4 regions of the Cytobacillus sp. MT66 genome follow, and region 4 is predicted to be linked to each of the others. Evidence: riboswitches for the same ligand, from Rfam matches in the RefSeq annotation. Region 4 holds a riboswitch; each other region holds the start of a gene.

Region 1 (5,095 bases), on a different contig from region 4:
ATCTGGTCGCGGAGATAAAGATGTGGACCAGGTCTTCCATATGTTAAATAAATAAGAATAGAAAAATGAACTGACTCAAACTGTCATGAATGCGACTAGTTTGAGTCAGTTTTTTTATAAGATACCCAGCTTCCCTTTTACAGCGCCTCATCCATTGTAAAAAACATCTAATACTTTCCACTTATTCCCCTCCGCTCTATCACTACTTTTATCACAAATTTTATTCTTAATGATTCCTACCAATCTATCATTTTCCATCGATTTACATTTTATTTACGTAATCTACAAATTATCTAAATAATCGCAATCTACACTGATGGTGAACGACAAAGGAGGATGGAAAATGAGAGAATTTGACAAGAACCGGAGAAATTTTTTAAAAAACACTGGAAAAGGTGTAGGAATTGCCCTTGGTGCTGCTATTGCCAGTTCAGTCCCTTTTAACACGGCTTCTGCGGCAGAACCCAATCAACCTAGTCAGTCAAACAAACTTCAATATCCATTTACTTTAGGGATTGCTTCAGGAGACCCGCTACCTGACGGCGTGGTTCTATGGACAAGACTTGCCCCGGATCCATTAAATGGCGGCGGCATGGATAACCATCCTGTTCCCGTACAATGGGAGGTTTCTCTTGATGCTACTTTTCAAAATGTCGTCATGAGAGGAAATGAGATTTCCAAACCACAGCTTGGTCACTCTGTACATATTGAAGTGGAGGGATTAGAACCTTCTACTTGGTATCATTATCGTTTTAAGGCGCATGATCACATCAGCCCAACAGGTAAAACAAAAACCGCCCCTGCCTATAACAGTACGGTGGATCATCTCAACTTTGCTTTTGTTTCCTGCCAAAACTGGCCCGTAGGCTTTTACACGGCCTATCAACACTTAGCCAAGGATGATCTTGATTTAGTTGTTCATCTTGGTGACTATATTTACGAGGGAAAACACAGTTCAAAGGTTCGACCAACTGATTATTCTGCTCCGGAAACCTATACACTTGATGATTATCGTAACCGCTATGCTCTTTATAAATTAGATAGTGACCTGCAGGCAGCACATGCAAACTTCCCATGGATTGTTACATTTGATGATCATGAAGTGGATAACAACTACGCAGGAGACATTCCTCAAGATCCGCAGAAGCAATCAAAAGAGGATTTCTTAGCAAGAAGAGCTGTCGCTTACCAAGCCTACTACGAACATATGCCAATTCGCCGTACTTCCCTGCCAAATGGAAGTGACATACAATTGTACCGTCGTTTATCTTTTGGTAACTTAGTAGAATTCAATGTCCTGGATACACGTCAGTACAGAGATGATCAAGCCAATGGAGATGGCTGGAAAGTGCCTACTCCGGAATCAGAGGATCCAAACCGCACCCTATTAGGTGAGCAGCAAGAACAATGGCTGCTAAATGGACTGGCTGCGTCACAAACGAAATGGAAAGTACTAGCACAACAAGTATTTTTCGCTCACCGTGATGGTGATTTTGATCCAGGAGAAGAATATGTAAGTATGGATGCTTGGGATGGCTATCCAGCTGCCCGTCAGCGAATTACAGACTTTTTAGCAGAAAAGGATATTAAAAACACCGTCGTCCTTACTGGGGATGTTCATACGAACTGGGCAAATGAAATCAAAGTAGACTTCCATGACCCGAATTCAGAAACAGTAGCCGTAGAGTTTGTCGGGACTTCGATTACGTCTAATGGTGACGGATCGGATGTGAATAACAATACCGCACAATACTTAAAAGAAAACCCGCATATTAAGTTTTTCAATAACTATCGCGGCTATGTACGCTGTAAACTGACACAAAACACATGGCAAACCGATTATCAAGTCATTCCATATGTAACAAGACCGGGAGCCCCGATTAGTACACGTGCTTCGTTTGTGGTTGAAGACGGGAAACCAGCGTTGAAGCAACTAACCGCTACACCTTTATAAGGATAAAATTTAGAGAGTGATCAGCTGATCACTCTCTGCAATATTTTTGAAGATATCCCGGATAGGAATTTATAACCGATTTATACGATTGGGGATTTTCAAACAAATCTACAGGCTTTCGGACAAGGTGCCTGTCCCTGTGTCCTCTTACTTACACCCTTTTGTGCCATTTTCGTTTTTGCTTTGTTTGTGTTTAAATTTATGTTTATACATTTTTTTATCGGCTAATTTCGCTAATTCTTCCAGTCGTTTGCCATCATCCGGGTATACTGAGCGTCCAATAGATATAGAAAGATTAATGCTTTTTTACGTTGAAAAGTTTTCTAAATTCTTTTTAATTCTATTTAAAATCGCTTCGGTAGATATAACCTCTTTATTAGGAATGATTAGGAAGAACTCATCTCCTCCCCATCTGGCAACGATATCCATCTTTCTTGTATTTCTAGTAAGTGCTTTAGAAACAGCTTGAATAGCTAAATCCCCAGCTTCATGACCATAGGTATCATTAATTTCCTTAAAATCATCTATGTCTAGCAAGAAGATGTTTAATTTCTGGCCATTTAATTTTTGTGTTATTTCCGGAAAAGCACTATGGACGAATCTTCTATTATAAACCTTACTTAAGAAGTCCCTTTCTGTTAAAAATTTCAGTTTTTCAAAGTTTACCTTGATCAAATAGGTTAATACCAGCTGTAAAAAGATTGGAATAATTAAAAGTGTTATTCTTAACCAATTCTTTTTATAAGTTTCGTAGTTGATATAATCATAAACTACGAAAAGCAAACTAAAGAAAATAATCATAATAAGAAGAATAATAATTTTTCTGATAGAATGTCACCCTTACTATTAATGTCTAACAATAAAAAGAATAGAACATTTCACTTTAAAGTTGATAGGTATTTTATCACAATTTTACCCTTACAAACATGTAGAAAACAATCGAAAAATATCGAAATTTGTATTTTTTAGGTGAATAATCAATTAATATATGGTAGCATTTACCTAGACTATAATCCATGGAACCAAACTTATTCATATTTAAAAATATAAATTAGTTAAAGGCAAATTTATCGAAAGGTAAAGACGCAAAACTAAAGGGGCTTCGATCAATGTCAGATCATGCCAGCCAGTTACCGATAATAAGAAGAGACTAATCGGTTTTCGTTTAGTCTCTTCTTCATTATCCAGAATTTCTAAATACGGAAAATCGAGGATGGTGCAATATGGTAGTAAAGAAGGATCTTATAGGGGTAGATGAAGCAATTGATTATTTCATTAACCATGATGCATTGACGGGTTTATCCAACCGTCATCATTTTTTTAAGCATTTAAAGGAAGTCTTACAAAAAGAAACAACTAAGTCTGCAGCTGTATTGTTCTTTGACCTAGACAGGTTTATGGTCATTAATGACTCGTTAGGCCACGAGATTGGTGACTTGTTATTAAAAGAAGTTGCTCAACGGTTAATCAATTGTTTAGACCAAGCTGATACCTTGGCACGAAATGGTGGAGATGAATTTCTTGTATCCCTTATCAATCTGAATCATAAAGAAGTAATGGATACCATGGAAAGAATCCTTACTTGTTTTGACGAACCGTTCATTGTTGATTGCTATGAAATTTATTCTTCACCAAGTATTGGAGTTAGCTTCTATCCACATGATGGAAAAGATATTGACTCCCTAATTAAAAAAGCCGATGTAGCTATGTATCATGTAAAAAATAATGGCAAGAATAACTTTCAATTTTATCGTTCAAATCAAACAGATCACATACATAATAAATTAGAAATTGAAGTGAATCTGCATAAGGCAATAAATAATAATGAATTCTTTCTGCAATATCAGCCCAAAATGGATCTTTTCACTGGAAAAATGATGGGAATGGAAGCACTTATCCGTTGGGATCATCCGGAAAAAGGAATGGTTTCCCCAGGGGAGTTTATTCCGCTTGCAGAGGAGACTGGCCTCATTATCCCAATTGGGGAATGGGTATTACGAACAGCATGTAAACAGTATAGGGCCTGGCAGGATCAGGGACTTCCACCATTTATTATTTCCGTTAATTTATCTGGCCGGCAGCTCTATCAGCCTAACTTCGCTCAAATTGTTAAATCTGTTCTAGAAGAAACAGGGTTAGATGCAGAATACCTAGAACTTGAAATTACCGAAAGTACCTTAATGGATATCCCTCAAGGATTAAAAGTACTTAACGAATTAAAGACCCTTGGTGTAAAAATCAGTTTAGATGACTTTGGAACTGGTTATAGCTCTCTTAATTACCTAAGAATATTCCCGATTGATGTTTTAAAAATTGATCAATCGTTTGTAAGAAACTCAACCCAAGATTCCACTGATGCAGCCATTGTTAAAACCATTATTACCATGGCTCATCAGCTAGAAATGCAGGTGATTGCTGAGGGGGTGGAATCAAAAGACCAATTAGTCTTTCTTCAACGAAATCATTGTGATGGTGCTCAAGGCTATCTTTTCAGCAAGCCTCTGCCGCCAGAGGAGATTGCACAAAGACATAGGGAAATGGAAGAAATACTCCTTACTTCAGGTATTCAAAGAGAACTTTCCAATCATCAGCCGCTAGAAAATGTATTAGAATTAACTAGGCTAGAACTGGCAGAAAACTCAGAGCTTAAAAAATCTGATAATAGGGTGTGTAAAACTGAAAAGCCTAGCGGATTGAGTCAAATAGCCTCAGGGGTTGCCCATGGAATACGAAATCCTTTGTTATCTATCAAAAACACCCTCCAAATCATGCAAAAAGATCTTGGTAAAGCAAACGATATTGATAACATACTTGCGGAAATAGATAATATCGAAAAAATTATTAATGAGTTATTGTAAAAAATGCCAATATCTTGAGGACCTAAACAGTGAAAAAAAAGAAGCGCTCATTATTATTTGCTTAATGAGAGCTCCTTTTCCTATTTAATATTTAAATGTCGAAATTAATTCCTGCAATTCCTCAGCCATTGATGCTAATGCCTTGGATGAGGATGAGATTTCTTCCATCGTTGCGAGCTGCTCCTCTGTTGATGCGGCAACCTCTTCAGAAGTTGAGGCATTCCCTCTTGCAATACTAGCTAGTATATTTACACTTTCAGATACCTCTTGAATAGCCGATAAC
Region 2 (5,095 bases), on a different contig from region 4:
AGGCAATCAATACACTTCTTGATTTTCACCTTTTTATCATCAGATATTAGTTCAGTAAAATGGTTCTTAATCGCACGGCCTTCCAAGCCCACCGTCGTCTTTACCATTACCGTATCTTCTTTCCCTGCATGTACATATTTTTCCTTAAACGATAATGGTGCGTCACATTCATTACTGGCAACAAATCTTGTTCCCATTTGAACCCCAGAAGCTCCCAATCGAATGGCACGGGCAAGATCCTGTCCATTCATAATCCCCCCAGCAGCAATGACGGGAATTTTAACGGCATCAACCACCTCTGGCAATATATCAAACAATGGCCGCTCAGTACCAAGATGCCCACCAGCCTCATTACCTTCTACAACAACGGCGGAGGCACCAAGACGTTCCGATATTTTTGCAAGCCTTGCTGAAGATACAATGGAGATAACCGGTATGCCAGATTCTTTGCCCCAGCTATACATATCTCTTGATATACCTGCTCCTGAAATAATAAAATCAACCTTTTCCTCAATGGCTACTTTCATTTTTTCAGCAAAATCATTCATCGCAAAAAGAACGTTCACTCCAATATAGCCGCCATCCTGAATGGATTCTTTCGCCTTTCTTATGTGAAATCGCAACTCATCGAAACTAATTCCAGTTCCTGAAATAATCCCAATTCCCCCGGCGTTTGCTACAGCGGAAGCAAGTCCGCTTAGAGAAATACCTACTCCCATTCCACCTTGCATAATGGGAAACCTAGGCGTCATATGCCCAATTTTTAATTGTTGAAAGCTCAAAATAATACCCCCAATTCATCATTATAGTTATCCCCCAAGCTAATTCTAACGACTTGAAAACAAATGAATAGTTACAAATATAATGCCTGATCCTAAATGTAGATAATAATTTTGTGGTTGTCACAAAACATTCAAATTTTCGTGATTCCTATAACGCTTATTATTGTTATTACAGCACAAGGTGAAATGACCCATGGGCATATTCATTACATAAGCGGAATTGTTTGGGCGAAAAATAGGTGCGAACTACAGGAAAAGGAGAAATACCTGATGAAGCCACTGGAAAAAAGTTTTTATAATCAACCAACACTAGAACTTGCAAAAGCACTGCTTGGATGTCTTCTAATTAAAGAAACTTCTGAGGGAACGGCATCAGGTATCATTGTTGAGACAGAGGCATATATGGGACCCGATGATCGTGCGGCACATAGCTTTGGCGGGCTACGTACAAAACGAACTGAAATTATGTTTGGTGAACCCGGGGTTGCCTATACGTATTCCATGCACACCCATTGTCTTTTAAACGTGGTAAGCGCTGAAATTGGGCAGCCTCATGCCGTTCTAGTTAGGGCATTGGAACCCTTTTCTGGAAAAGAATTAATGGCTAAAAGGAGGCCAAAAGCAAAAAATGAAATCGAATGGACTAATGGCCCAGGTAAACTGACAAAGGCACTTGACATTACAATGGCTGACTATGGCCATCCACTTGATCAATCCCCACTTTGGATAGCAAAAGGAACGGACATTGAACTTGAAAATATCGCTTCCGGTCCAAGGATTGGCATCCAGAATACCGGTGAGGCTGTCCATTATCCCTGGCGTTTTTGGATTTCTGGGAACAAGTTTGTTTCTCCAAAAACCCGATAGTTCTCATGTTTATAAAAAAAGGAATTGGTAACTGGATGAGGCTGATACCATTCAACAAATGGGCCATTTAATTGAATAAGCTATTAAATGGCAATGTTGTTTGTTGAAATGATACAATTAAAGAAATTACTTTAATGGTCAAAATATTATGAAATAAGGGAAAAGGGGATTGACAATGGATGTAAGATACCCAATTGGGAAACTACAAGTTCCTGAAAAAGTAACATTAGAAAATATTCAAGAATGGCTAAAGGAAATTGAAACTTACACGATTCGATTAAGAGAAACTGTTGACTCCCTAAGTGATGAGGAATTAAGCAGAACGTATCGTGAAGGTAGCTGGACAGTCCGCCAACTTGTTCATCACATTGCAGATTCTCAGTTGAATATGTATCAACGGTTGAAGCTGGCTTTAACAGATGACAATCCAACAGTACCTGCTTTTGATGAAGAAAAGTGGGCGATTCAACCGGATACAAAGCTTCCTGTAGAAAGTTCTATTAAAATGTTAGAAGGTATAAATGAGCGCATCGTATCTTTAGGAAATAGCTTAACTGAAGAACAATTAGATCGAGCTTTTAATCACAAGATAAACGGTAAAATAACAGTTGCAGCAAAAGTAGCAAAATTATCCTGGCACGAAGAGCATCACTTAGCCCATATAAAAATTGCATTATCAAAATAATACAATATATATAAATAAGAAATAGTTACAAAAGTTTTATGCAACTAAATGGTGCTTTTTTTCAATATCACGAACTATAAATAAGCCGAAAATATGCATATTTTCGGCTTATTTATATTCAAAAACATACTGCCATAAACAGTATTTTTAATTGCCAAATACACAAATGATCTATCCAAACGGTACAGGTTTAAGTCCTTTAAATCGGGATATGGTTATTACTCTTTTTTTAGCCTCGATTGGCTTTGCAAAAGACAAGTTCCTATAATGATTTATCACCTAAGTGGGATGTTAAGGCTGCTGAGTACCGGGAGGATTATTAAGCATCGCGAATAGCAGCTGTAAATTAGTTTATTACAATTTAATTATGTAAACAAACCGACAGTAGCGTTATTTAGTGAATCACAATCAAGATTCTCATTAACTGTAAAAAGAGAAAACAAAGGACAATTTGAAAATCTATGGCCGGAAGCGAGCCAAATCGGCTGGGTAACGAACGATGGGAAAATGATGTATATGTAACCGGTGAACAATTAATGGAGGATACCGTTTATGAACATCATAAACTTTGGAGTTAAGCTATTCCTATGTTAGTAGGGCAAAATAAATTAGTTCTAGAAAGTTTCGTCAAATTCTGGATAGGCAATACCCTCAACTTTTGCTCCATTTAGTAAGGCAATAAAAGAAAACTCAAAGAAGCTTTTCATAAGTATAGCAAACTTATGGGAGCTTCTTTTGTTTATAGTAGTTTGAAAAAAATGATCACCGACAAAAAACGATATACTTCATTGTTGTGTTTATAGTAAAATAGTAATGTGAATATAGACATAAAAATCTGATAAAGGCAAACTTATCGAAAGGTAAGGACGCAAAGCTACGAGTCTAAAATCCTATTGGATAATGATAGTCGGGTTGCCAATACAAAAATAGCAGTATATGACTAGTTGGCTATCCCTATAACATTTGGGATAGCTGTTTTTTTTATTAATACGTTGGAAGCTTTTATAAACGATTGGTATTGTCCTTAAATAATGGAGGAATAGGTTATGAGAGTATTTCGTAATATTGGAAAGGGTATTGGAACTGTCGGAGGAGGATTAATCGGCGGTTCTGTTAAAGTAGTTGGAAAAGCTGTAGGCAGTAAGTGGAAAGGTACTGGTGAATGGTTAGAGGACGTTGGAGATAGTGTTCAATCTGCTTCTAAAATAGCTTTAGACAATGCAGGACAGTTTGTAGATGGAGCGGTTCAAGGTACATATGGTGCTATTAAAAAAGATGAGTACTATAAACAAAAAGGTTTAAATGATTTAAAGGATTCCACAGGTAAAACGATAAAGGGAATTGGTTCTGCTCTAAAATACACAGCTAATAATGCTGGCAGCACCTATAAAGGATTTAGAAGTGGAGATAAAGAGCAAGCAATAAAAGGACTGAAGAATCTTGGTAAAGTAGTAGCTGTGTCAGGTCTTGCCATCGGTGTAGTAGATTTAGTAGATGGAGCAGATATCATAGAAGCAGAGGAAATTGAAACTAGGAATGATCATTTAAGCGGGTATGAACTTCCAGAAACAGGAGTACCTTTCGTTGAAAAAACAGTTGATCTACCAAATGGACAAGTTGTTGAAGGTACATTCCCTGTATTTGATGAAACTTTCAATGTCATGATTGCAGAAGAATTGTATTTAGAAGGTGATGATGTTCATTTTGAAGTAGCTAATGATACATTGTATCAGGCTATTATAGAGAATCCGGACCTTGCCAATGAACTAGGTTTCTCACAAGCTGAAGTCCAAGGTCTAGCAAACGGACAAACACCGGAAGGATATACTTGGCACCATAACGAGGAACCGGGTCTTTTGCAGTTAGTAGATGAAGAGTCCCATGCTCAAACTGCACATACAGGTGGCCGAGCAATTTGGGGCGGTGGAAGTGAAAATCGGTAATACTAATAGAGAAATTATGCTTATAAGGGTTAAGCTAGGTTAATAAATAGATTTAGCAGAAAAATACTTTATATTTTGACCTTGGTTCTATAAAAAAAGGAGAAATTATCAATGTTAAATAGCTCATTAAAAAAAGAAGCGGTAAGAAAACTACAAAATGCTTTATATAAATATGAGAAGTCTTCTAACGACTTACAAAATAATGCGATTAAATTGCATAATGCAAGAAATTATGCAGAGGATGTAATTCAAAAAGTTGAAGATTATATAAATACTTTGGCCAACACTCCAAAAGAGTTTGACAAAACTTTCGAAGAAGTCCATGTAAATCTTGCAAGCTTTAAGGCACTTAGCGAAATCTCGTATGATGAAAAAGAAATGATTAAGTTAGCAGGTGGAGGTACAGCAGCGGGTGTTGCGGCAGGGGTAGCTACAGCGGCACTTGCTCCAACAGCAGCAATGGCGATTGCTACTACTTTCGGAACTGCATCAACAGGAGCAGCTATTTCAGGTTTAACAGGAGCAGCAGCTACTAATGCAGCTTTAGCTTGGTTAGGTGGCGGGGCTTTAGCAGCAGGTGGTGGCGGAATGGCCGGGGGAAGTGCCTTACTAGCATTAGCAGGCCCTATTGGTTGGGGGATTGGTGCAGCTAGTATAGCGGCAGGTGGTTTCTTTGCAAGCAAAAAGAATAAGGAAGCCGCTATCAAAGCAGATAAGGAACGAGTTGAAATTGTAAAGGCAATGAAAGTACTTGACGCTACATCTACAGAGATTACCAACTTGAACTCTTTTACACAAACATTAGCTACTAACTTAGA
Region 3 (5,095 bases), on a different contig from region 4:
TATTTTAACAGACAGGCTATGGTTGAATTTGCTGAACCCAATTATCTTTATCTGCAAAATCAAATTGGACTTCCTAATGATTTGCTATATAGAGAACAATACCAATGGAACTTATCGGCAATTCAAGCAGAAGCAGGCTGGGATATCACCAAAGGGGATGAACATATCATTATTGCTGTTATAGACACTGGCGTTGATCTGGACCATCCTGATTTGAGAAGACGAATTACAAATGGTTATAATGTACTGTTGAATAATAATTTCCCTGATGATGACAACGGACATGGCACCCATGCAGCAGGAATCATTGCATCGGAAACAAACAACCATGAAGGTGTTGCAGGCATCACTTGGTATAACAAAATAATGCCTATAAAAGCAATGGGTGCCGAAGGGCATGGGACGACCTTTGATATAGCAAAAGGGATTATTTGGGCAGTGGACCATGGAGCAAATGTCATTAATATGAGTTTAGGCAATTATCAGCCTTCTTCTCTTTTGAAAGAGGCAATCGATTATGCATACAATAAAAATGTAGTCATGATTTCTGCAGCAGCCTCCAATGCGTTTGAGGATGTGTATGTTGTATAATATAGATTGACGAGCATTGGGACTAAAATACAGATAAGAAAAATCGAAAAGATTTTAAAAAATAGATTGTTCCTAAACATTATTTTTTTCATTGCAGGCTCCTAACATATTTTTATGGGGGATACTACTCCGAGCGGATGGTTACTTTTTCTGATCGTGAACCTCATCCCCAAACACTTGTGCTTTTGGAAGATACTTCTCTTAACTTAAATACGTCTAAATATCGCTAGGAAACAACTTCTCTGTCTTTATTGCCAAATGGAGACTAATGAGTGAAGATAAGGTTTGTTGATTTCTTAATGCCAATTCAGGGACTTTTGCCTGGCGCTATAAGATGATAATTTTTTTGGCTTATTTTTAGTTCCTCTTTGATTTGTTTTTTTCTGTAATATCCACACTAGAGCCAATGACCTCTATCACCACATCCCCTCTTTTTATCGGGCGCAAAGAAGTAATATAATGAATCCCGTTAACAAATTAACAAATCCTTCATAAACAACATTTTCTTCACCCTCCCAGGCTAACTGCTAGTGTGTAAGTTTTTCCTTTATTTCATTTTCAGGGAGGAAATCTCTTAGCTCTCTTCCTACTACTTTCTCAGGAATTATCCCCATTTGATAAACTAGTTGGCCATCACAAAGAGTATGAATAAATTTCCCTTTCTTTTTAACATATTTAAATATCATTCCTTGTTGCTGTCTGATAGTAATAGCTAGTTCTTGTCTGGCAATTTCTAATTCCATTTCAAGCCATTCGTTTTTAATTTCTTTGTGAATCCCTGACATGGATAATATTTGTTCAATTTCATAGTATTTTTGTATGACCTTATCCGGTGGCAGGGGTTTACTAAAAAGATAGCCTTGGGCGCCATCACAATGATTTCTCTGAAGGAAAATCAGATGATCCTTTAACTCCACCCCTTCTGCCACCACTTTCATTTGGAGCTGATGGGCCATTTGAATAATGGTTTTAACAATGGCTACATCCGTAGAATCTTGGGTAGCACTTCTTACAAACGATTGGTCAATTTTCAAAACATCAGTGGGAAAGCGCCTTAAATAATTAAGAGAGCTATACCCTGTACCGAAATCATCCAAACTAATTTGCACACCTAAACTTTTCAATTCGTTTAGAACCTTTAACCCTTGTGGAATATCCATTAACGTACTTTCTGTGATCTCGAGTTCCAGATACTCAGAATCAAGTTCTGTTTTTGCTAAAATCGTTTCTACTTTTTTAGCTAAATTAGGCTGATAAAGCTGGCGCGCAAAGATTAACGGAAATAATGAAAGGAGGTAGGCCTGCCTCCTGCCAATCTTTATTTTGTCTTCAAGCCTCTTCTAAAACCCACTCACCGATGGAAAGAATCAAACCTGTTTCTTTAGCAAGTGGAATAAAGTCAGCAGGTGAAATTATCCCTTTTTCTGGATGATTCCAACGAATGAGCGCTTCCATTCCAATAATCTCCCCGGTGAAAATATCTAACTTAGGCTGATAATGAAGGAAAAGCTCATTATTTTCTAATGCTTTATGTAGGTGAATTTCGACTTCTAATTTTTCATGAAGGTTTTCGGACTGTCTAGAGTGATAAAGTTGATAACTGTTTTTTCCGTTAGCTTTTGCGGAGTACATGGCTACATCAGCCTTTGTAATTAGAGTGTCAACATCTTTCCCATCATTAGGGTAAAAACTGACACCTATGCTGGGCGAGGTATAGATTTCATAGCGATCAATGATGAATGGTTCGTCAAAGCATGTAAGAATCTTTTCCATGATATCTAGTACCTCTTGACGATTTAGATTGATTAGGGATACAAAAAATTCATCCCCTCCATTTCTCGCAACAGTATCAGCCAACTTTAGGCAATCCATTAATCTATTAGAGACCTCTTTAATTAACAGGTCCCCGATTATATGGCCTAACGAGTCGTTAATGACTTTAAACCGGTCCAAATCAAAGAACAATACAGCTGCATTCTTAGTCGTTTCTTTTTCCAAGGTATCCTTTAAATGATTAAAAAAATGATGACGATTAGATAATCCCGTTAATGCATCATGGTTATCCATACAATCAATTGTTTCATCCACCCCATTAAGATCCTTTTTTACTACCACATGGCATCATCCTCTATTTTCCATTTTCCGAAATTTTAACAAACAAAAAAGACTAAGCGAATTGATTAGTCTCTGAAGATTATTGCTAACTGGCTAGCATGATCCGACCTTGATCGAAGCCCCTATAGTTTTGTGTCTTTACCTTTGACTAATTTATGAAATTAAAGTAATAATTGTTCGAGCTCCATTTACCAATACAGGTGAAGGTTACTATAGGACAGACCGATTTTACATCTTATAAATACAACTTTCGATTTATTTCGATTGGTTTTGCAAGTGGTAATCCGCTATATTAGCGTTTTTGCGTACATATTGATTATGCATATGTCGAATAGTAAAATGGCAAAAGCTACACCCTTTTTGAATCCGATTCAGCTCATGACTAAAGTCATGAGTGTTCCCGGCTACGTTATAATAAAGTAATTGAAAGAATAAAAAAGCTTTGGCTTAAGCCACCGAAATTCATCTCCCACCTACTCATTGGGCTTTCACATTCCTTGAGGATGGGAGACTCCTTCATGAATCCGTTAAGGAAAGGTTAAAGTTGCTACGCTATGTAAGAAAGTAGCGGCCTAACCTTAATCACCTTTCCTACCTAATTCATGCTAATACAGGAGAATTCAAACTACTAATATCCGCTTTCTGTTGACTAATTTTCAAAAGGACCATAGTAATATCGTCTCTCTGTGGAACTTCAGAAGTAAATTCATTAATCGAGTTCATAACGTATTTTTCAATTTCACCTACATCTTTGTCTTGATGTAAAATCAATGTTTCCTTTAGTCGATCAATCTGATATTGTTCCCCTTCGTTATTTTGAGCTTCTATAATGCCATCAGTATAAAAAAACACCATATCCGATTCTTCTAATTTGATAGATTGCTCTTTGTACACTTGATTCGCTAACCCCCCAACCATAATCCCTTTTATCTTTGGAAGATCTAAGATGGTCCGACTGTTTCCCTTTAGTAGAAGGGGGAGATGATGTCCAGCATTGGCATAACTGAAAATACCAGTCTTTGGGTCCCAATCCGCACAAAATAGGGTAACAAATGATTTTAAGGTACGCAAATCATTGTGCAACGCCTGGTTCATGGCTGTTAAGGTTTCTCCGGGGCCTTTAGTACTTTCTGCAGCACTTCGAAAAGCCCCTCTGGTCAAAATCATTAACATAGCTGCTGGAATTCCTTTCCCCATCACATCGCCAATGACAATGCGAACTTTCCCATTCACTAGTGGATAAAAGTCATAATAGTCCCCGCCAATTAATCTAGCAGGAAGAGAATTTCCGCAGAGTTTCCCGCCATCTACCTCGGGAGCTCTTCCATTTAATAACGAGGTTTGAATATTTCTAGCCAGGTTAATTTCTCTTTCTAGTGTTTTATCCACGTTATTCCTATTGTCTGAATCATTAGTGATATTGTAGGTAAACTGCTCAAAGAACATTAGGCATCCCCCTTTTGGATTGTGTCTAATATCTGATAAATCCCTACAATCTCTAGAATTTCTTTTGTCATGTCATTAACACCTTGCAGTTCTACGCTAAAGTTCTTCTCCTGTGATAAGAAAATAGCATTCATAATGGAACCAATTCCTGTCGAATCAATAAATTCTAATTCACTAAAATCGAATACTAATACGTCAATATCCTCAATTTCCTCTAAATAAGGATCAATACTACTACTTGTCGAGATATCTAAATCACCATTTAATTTTAATGTCATTTTTGATCCTTGTATTTCTTTGTTGACATTTAATTCCACTAACATCCCCTCCCTATTTATCAAGTTTGAATTGACTAATTTGTTCCAATAATGTATTGGATATCTCTGATAGTTCACTAGATTGTCCATATAAGGATTTAAGCAAGTCAGCTAATGTTATTGTTGTATCAGTAGTGGATGAGGTTCTTTCTTTGGCAACCTCTCTCATTCGTTCCAGTTTGCTGATCACCTTTTGTACGTTTTCGTTTTGTTGATAAGGAGTTAATACCTCTTCAGTCCTATCAATAAATTCCATAATTTCATATAATTGTTCCCTTGCCTTCATTGTGGTTTCTGTAGATATTTGATAGATTGTTTCTACAGAATTGGATGCCTCGTCCTTTAAATGAACGGAAAGTTCCATAGTTTTGATCGCTTGTTTACGTGTCTCGTTTACCAGATAATTTAATTTACGTGCCATGTTATTCACACTTTCAGAAAGTAAGCCTAATTCGCTTCCATCATGAACCTGGCTTTGTGCGGTTAAATCCCCGTTTTCTAATAAACTGATTTGGTCTTTAATCTTCCGAATGCTCTCATAAATTTTATTAAATAGGCCATAGATTAAGAAGAATATACTTACAACTGCAGCTATCCCTGTTCCACCTAGAATGAAAGATTGGGTT
Region 4 (5,095 bases):
GTACATATTTAAGAGGGGGAATTCGGGTGGATTTAGCACAAAAGTCTGTTGAAAATGTTGAATATATGATTGAAAAAATTAAAGAAAAACTAAAAGTATTAAACTTTGGAGCAATCAAACCGTCCCATTTTGATGAAGAAATGTACGAGGAGTTAAAGGATATTTACGATCTTGTCATGAAAAAAAACTCCTTCAGCCCGAATGAAATGCAGGCAATTGCCGAGGAACTGGGCAATCTTAGGAAGAATAAGTAAGCAGACGCAGCCTCTTTTTGGGGGCTGTTTTGTTTTTGTATAAGAATAATTCATTATAAAATTGGACAAACCGGTAATAATTCCAAAAGACAATTTTTCTAGAAAGAGTTACAATAGTATAGTTGTGAGTCGGACGCCTCAGATTTTGCCAAAAATATCTGAGTGCAATCTCCGAGACGGAACTGATAAATGGAGGCACCAAATATGAGAGAAATAAGTGTTGATCAATTCATTCATACGGAAAAGGCTATTCCGGTTGATGTTCGGTCACCTGGCGAGTTTGAAGAATTTCATATTCCGGGTGCAGTCAACGTACCATTATTTACGAATGATGAACGCGCCCTTATTGGGACGATTTATAAACAGGAAGGTTCAGATGTAGCGAAATGGCGGGCAATGGAGATTGTCTCTGCAAAAATCCCAGACATGCTCGGCAAAATTAGGGATTTAATGCAGGATGGCGGACATCCAGTTATTTACTGCTGGCGCGGCGGCATGCGCAGTAAATCGGTTGCTACCTTTTTATCATTCGCAGGCCTTTCAGCCACACGATTAACCGGAGGGTATCGCGCCTACCGGCAGTATATATTAGAAGCAATACCCAATCTTGTTCCGCAAAAGGCGATTTCCATTCATGGAATGACGGGCGTTGGAAAAACAGAAGTGCTTCATAAGCTAGCGGAAAAAGGCATGGCGGTTATCGACCTGGAAGGAATGGCTGCACACCGCGGATCCATCTTCGGTTACTACGGGCAATACCTGGGCCACAGTCAGAAAACCTTCGATGCCCTGCTTTTTGACACTTTACTAAAAATAAAGGACAAACCGTTTTTCTTTATCGAAGCAGAAAGCAAGCGAATCGGAAAGGTTGTTCAGCCGGACGTCCTTCTTGACTTGAAGCAAGATGGAATCAACATCAACCTGCAGGCTTCGCTAAAAACGCGCATTGAGCGAATTCACCGCGACTATGTTGAGCCATATTTAAACGAGGATTGGTTTCTTGACACCATTAAGGAACGGTATGCCTTTATCAGGAAGCGCATGAAAGACAAAGAGGCTATTCAAGCATTAGATGATTCATTAGAAAATCAAGATTTTAGACTCTTTATAAAGGTTTTATTAGAATCCTACTATGATCCGCGATATGCCCACAAACAGCTGGAATATGAAAAGCCATTCCATCATATTGAAGCAGATGATGTGGATGCAGCAACCGAGGAAATCATTAAGCTTGTGGAATCAAAAAGTGCTCTTGCAAACTAAGCGGAGCACTTTTTTATATAAATTGGTTTCAAATCGTACAAAACGGGTAAATAAGGAAATATACTGAACATTTTACATATTATGTTCGTAATATGGAACTTCGTACTGTTTTTTGATATAATAGGAATAATTATTAATAGTAAGGTGTGTGAGATTGGATGATCGGTGAGCGTGTAAAAACTTTGCGTAAAGAAAAGAAAATGTCGTTATCCGAGCTTGCAGAACGGGCTGGCGTAGCCAAATCCTATTTAAGTTCATTAGAACGGAACCTGCAAACAAACCCTTCAATACAATTTCTTGAAAAAATCGCTGGCGTCTTAAATGTACCCGTTGATCATTTAATACACGAGCAGCCAAATAAAGACGAGCTAGATTCAGAGTGGATCAACATTGTCCAGGAAGCAATGAATTCAGGGGTATCAAAAGACCAGTTCCGCGAATTTCTAGAATTTAATAAATGGAGAATTGATCAGAAGAAATAAAACAGGAGCCTATCAATGCTTCTGTTTTTTTATTGTAAAAATAAAAGCATTTCTTTTAGAGACCCCCCTCATAAGAAACACTTCTCATTTCTTATATTTATTTAACTCGTTTTAATGCTAAATTCATTAATCGTACTTTTTAAAAGAAATTCCCTTATTTCGTCTTTTTCAATTCCCATATTCTTTGCTTCGATGATTAACTGGACCCATTCGCTGTCAAGTCCTTCATTTTGTCCATTAAGATTATTCAACCTATTCCCTCCCAAAATACCATTCGTATCCCAGGCAGTCCAGCCATCTTAGTATGTATCTCCTGTACTCCAGAAAATTGCGGTGTATGTATGTAGGACAATTTTCCGATCCAGCTTTCTCTTATACCTTAGATCTGTGACTTTGCGTCCCCATTTTTCAGTGGGTTTGCCATTTTCTGTGTCCTTAAAAACAAGCATAGTATTTTTTGCATAGTTGTATTTTACTAGCTTGCTTACGTTTGAATGTGTTACTTTTTGTCAAATAAATCTATGTTTTAAACCCAAATTTCCCCGATTAATCGACAATTTCCAACATATGGTTGTCATAAAGGTCAAAATTCATTGATTAAATAATGAAAATTATTATAAAAACCTATAAGGTGCCAGAAAAATAGGGAAACAAGTCGTCTATTTTATCAAGGATTACGCAATATACTGAAAAATCCATACCCCATGCAGAAAAATGACAGAGGTATAAAGTACCGAAGCTGCCAAGGATATAACTCTTATAGGCCTATTCGATGGAACCCGGTTAAAAACGACAAATCCTAACAACAAACAAGACAAGCATAGTTTAAAAACAAGAAAAATCACAGGATGTACATCGTAGAGAGAATGCATAAGCGGATTGAATTCGGTTATGATGGATGATTGGAGTCCCCAGAAGGTAACTGCACCATCAAACAAGTTCAAGAAAGCCAGATAAAGGAAAATGATTTTCACGAAAGTCCTCCATTATCAATCGGTTACTGAAATAAGGTAACTCAAAAAAAGTATCCCCGCCCAGGAATTACTATGATTTTTCACTAGCCTCCTCTCCCTGCCCATTATAAAAAAATTTGCGAATTTCCTCTTTTTCAATTCCTTGTTTTTTCGCTTCTAATATAAGCCGCATCCATTCCTTATCTAATTCCTTTGCGATGACCTTTGTCTCCAACCGTCCCATCCCCTTTTGAAAATGTCCACAAGCATAGTGATTTGATTTGTTCTTTATAGCAATCTATCTTCCTTTGAAACGGAATAGCATTTACATGAATTCTCTCAAGTGTCATTGCATCGAGGAAGGGATATTTCGTTAAATCGTTTCCGCATACAGGACAATGCCAGGCCCCATATTCACTGCTGCCGAATGATGGCCGTTGACATTTATCGCAGTTTTTTTGATACATTTTTTCACCACCCTGATTAGGTTGTTCTTTTAAAAGAACTATTAAGATGAGTATAGTCCAAATGTTCTGTTATGATAAAAATCGAAATTCTCACATTCGTTCTTTATATTGAACGTTTTTCATTCATTTACTCTTAATTCCTCTCATTTTCTTAATATTATGTATTATTTATAAAATTTATATAATAAAAGGCTTGGATTTTTTATGTAAACACTTTCAAAAAATCAAGTGAACATTTTTTGAACATTAGTCTAGACAAACTGATCGAAAGTGCATATAATTAGCTAGGTAACTAATTTAAATATAGGTGATTTAATGGAAAGCAACCAAACACAGCTTCTTCACTCCCTCAACCAGTTTTCCAGGCATTTTTCTAAGGCTCTCAACGAAGCACTTATCCCGCTCGGCCTCTATTCTGCTCAATGGACAATCATTTATCTCATAAAAACAAATGGATCCTCTACACAAAAAACGCTAGCACAGTATTTAGGCGTTGAAGCACCGACAATGACAAGAACGATTGCCCGTCTTGAAAAATCAGGGTGGATTACAAAACTGGTCGGTGCTGATAAACGGGAAAAGCAGATCGTTCTAACAGAAGCTGCCATGAATAAATATGAAGAATGGCATCAGGCAGTCAGAGCATGCGAGTCGAGAGTTCTAAAAACGATTGAGGATGAAGAAATTCATTCAATGCTATTATTTATTGAAAAAATGAAGGAAAATTTATAGGAGGAACAGCATGAAGAAACAACCATTATGGACGAAAGACTTTCTAAGTATCTCGTTCACCAGCTTTTTTCTTTTTATTGGGTTTTATATCTTACTGACAACATTGCCCATCTATGTAATGGATGATTTACATGGAGATGAAACACAAGTCGGACTCATCGTTTCCATGTTCTTGATTGCCGCAGTTCTTTGCCGGCCATTTACTGGCAAATGGCTTGATGAATATGGGCGAAAGAAAATCTTGCTGGCTGCTTTAATTATTTTTGCCGTTGCATCCTTACTTTATTTTTGGACGGATTCGATTCCGCTGCTGCTTGCTTTGCGCTTTGTTCACGGAATCGGTTTTGGCATGGCAACAACGGCCACCGGTGCGATTGTCGCAGATATTATTCCTGATGAGCGAAAAGGTGAGGGCCTCGGCTATTACGGAATGTTTATGAACATGGCTATGGTTATCGGTCCTTTCGCCGGCTTGACAATCATTCAATACATGGGCTTTGATATTATTTTCGGATTATGTACGGTCCTTGGCTTTTTAGCCGTTTTATTATCTATCATTGTTCGCGTGCCGAAAAGATCTGGTCATGGTGTTAAAAAACCAGCTCAAAAGCTTTCATTTTCCACCCTTTTTGAAAAAAATGCGATACCTATTTCAATTGTTGCGGGAATTCTTGCTCTTGGCTATGCAGGGCTGCTTTCCTTTATTTCTGTTTATGCGAAAGAACTCGGGCTTCTTACGGCTGCCAGCTTCTTCTTCGTCGTTTATGCTGTGTTTATTTTAATCTCCCGTCCATTTACCGGACGCTGGTTTGACATTCACGGAGAAAATAAAATTATCTACCCAGGGATTATTTTGTTTGCTGTTGGCTTATTACTCTTAAGTCAAGCGCATAACACCTTTGTATTCTTACTTGCGGGGGCTTTAATCGGACTAGGCTTTGGAA

Evidence for each region. Region 4 has a riboswitch for cyclic di-GMP ahead of AC1Q59_RS10240 (anti-repressor SinI family protein). Riboswitches for the same ligand answer to the same signal wherever they lie in the genome.
Region 1: linked by a shared signal. The riboswitch ahead of AC1Q59_RS12445 (putative bifunctional diguanylate cyclase/phosphodiesterase) and the one ahead of AC1Q59_RS10240 (anti-repressor SinI family protein) in region 4 are both predicted to bind cyclic di-GMP.
Region 2: linked by a shared signal. The riboswitch ahead of AC1Q59_RS21515 (HNH endonuclease) and the one ahead of AC1Q59_RS10240 (anti-repressor SinI family protein) in region 4 are both predicted to bind cyclic di-GMP.
Region 3: linked by a shared signal. The riboswitch ahead of AC1Q59_RS23770 (putative bifunctional diguanylate cyclase/phosphodiesterase) and the one ahead of AC1Q59_RS10240 (anti-repressor SinI family protein) in region 4 are both predicted to bind cyclic di-GMP.

The regions. Positions count from the first base shown of each region.
Region 1 is NZ_JBXAFB010000006.1:77,236-82,330, reverse strand. Features, by position in the region: gene trpB (tryptophan synthase subunit beta) at 1-55, shown strand, start outside; gene AC1Q59_RS12455 (alkaline phosphatase D family protein) at 344-1,954, shown strand; partial or broken gene AC1Q59_RS12450 (GGDEF domain-containing protein) at 2,102-2,629, opposite strand; cyclic di-GMP riboswitch class I at 3,005-3,092, shown strand; gene AC1Q59_RS12445 (putative bifunctional diguanylate cyclase/phosphodiesterase) at 3,178-4,812, shown strand; gene AC1Q59_RS12440 (methyl-accepting chemotaxis protein) at 4,897-5,095, opposite strand, start outside.
Region 2 is NZ_JBXAFB010000017.1:24,155-29,249, reverse strand. Features, by position in the region: gene AC1Q59_RS21535 (NAD(P)H-dependent flavin oxidoreductase) at 1-782, opposite strand, end outside; gene AC1Q59_RS21530 (DNA-3-methyladenine glycosylase) at 1,053-1,649, shown strand; gene AC1Q59_RS21525 (YfiT family bacillithiol transferase) at 1,825-2,334, shown strand; partial or broken gene AC1Q59_RS21520 (hypothetical protein) at 2,716-2,912, shown strand; cyclic di-GMP riboswitch class I at 3,168-3,254, shown strand; gene AC1Q59_RS21515 (HNH endonuclease) at 3,381-4,277, shown strand; gene AC1Q59_RS21510 (hypothetical protein) at 4,389-5,095, shown strand, end outside.
Region 3 is NZ_JBXAFB010000025.1:23,394-28,488, reverse strand. Features, by position in the region: gene AC1Q59_RS23780 (S8 family serine peptidase) at 1-591, shown strand, start outside; gene AC1Q59_RS23775 (EAL domain-containing protein) at 1,119-1,865, opposite strand; gene AC1Q59_RS23770 (putative bifunctional diguanylate cyclase/phosphodiesterase) at 1,921-2,706, opposite strand; cyclic di-GMP riboswitch class I at 2,788-2,859, opposite strand; gene AC1Q59_RS23765 (PP2C family protein-serine/threonine phosphatase) at 3,307-4,152, opposite strand; gene AC1Q59_RS23760 (STAS domain-containing protein) at 4,152-4,469, opposite strand; gene AC1Q59_RS23755 (HAMP domain-containing protein) at 4,483-5,095, opposite strand, start outside.
Region 4 is NZ_JBXAFB010000004.1:377,310-382,404, reverse strand. Features, by position in the region: gene AC1Q59_RS10255 (DUF1128 domain-containing protein) at 27-254, shown strand; gene mnmH (tRNA 2-selenouridine(34) synthase MnmH) at 459-1,517, shown strand; gene AC1Q59_RS10245 (helix-turn-helix domain-containing protein) at 1,676-1,999, shown strand; gene AC1Q59_RS10240 (anti-repressor SinI family protein) at 2,101-2,250, opposite strand; cyclic di-GMP riboswitch class I at 2,352-2,431, opposite strand; gene AC1Q59_RS10235 (DUF5658 family protein) at 2,674-2,973, opposite strand; gene AC1Q59_RS10230 (anti-repressor SinI family protein) at 3,044-3,187, opposite strand; gene AC1Q59_RS10225 (MarR family winged helix-turn-helix transcriptional regulator) at 3,735-4,151, shown strand; gene AC1Q59_RS10220 (MFS transporter) at 4,162-5,095, shown strand, end outside.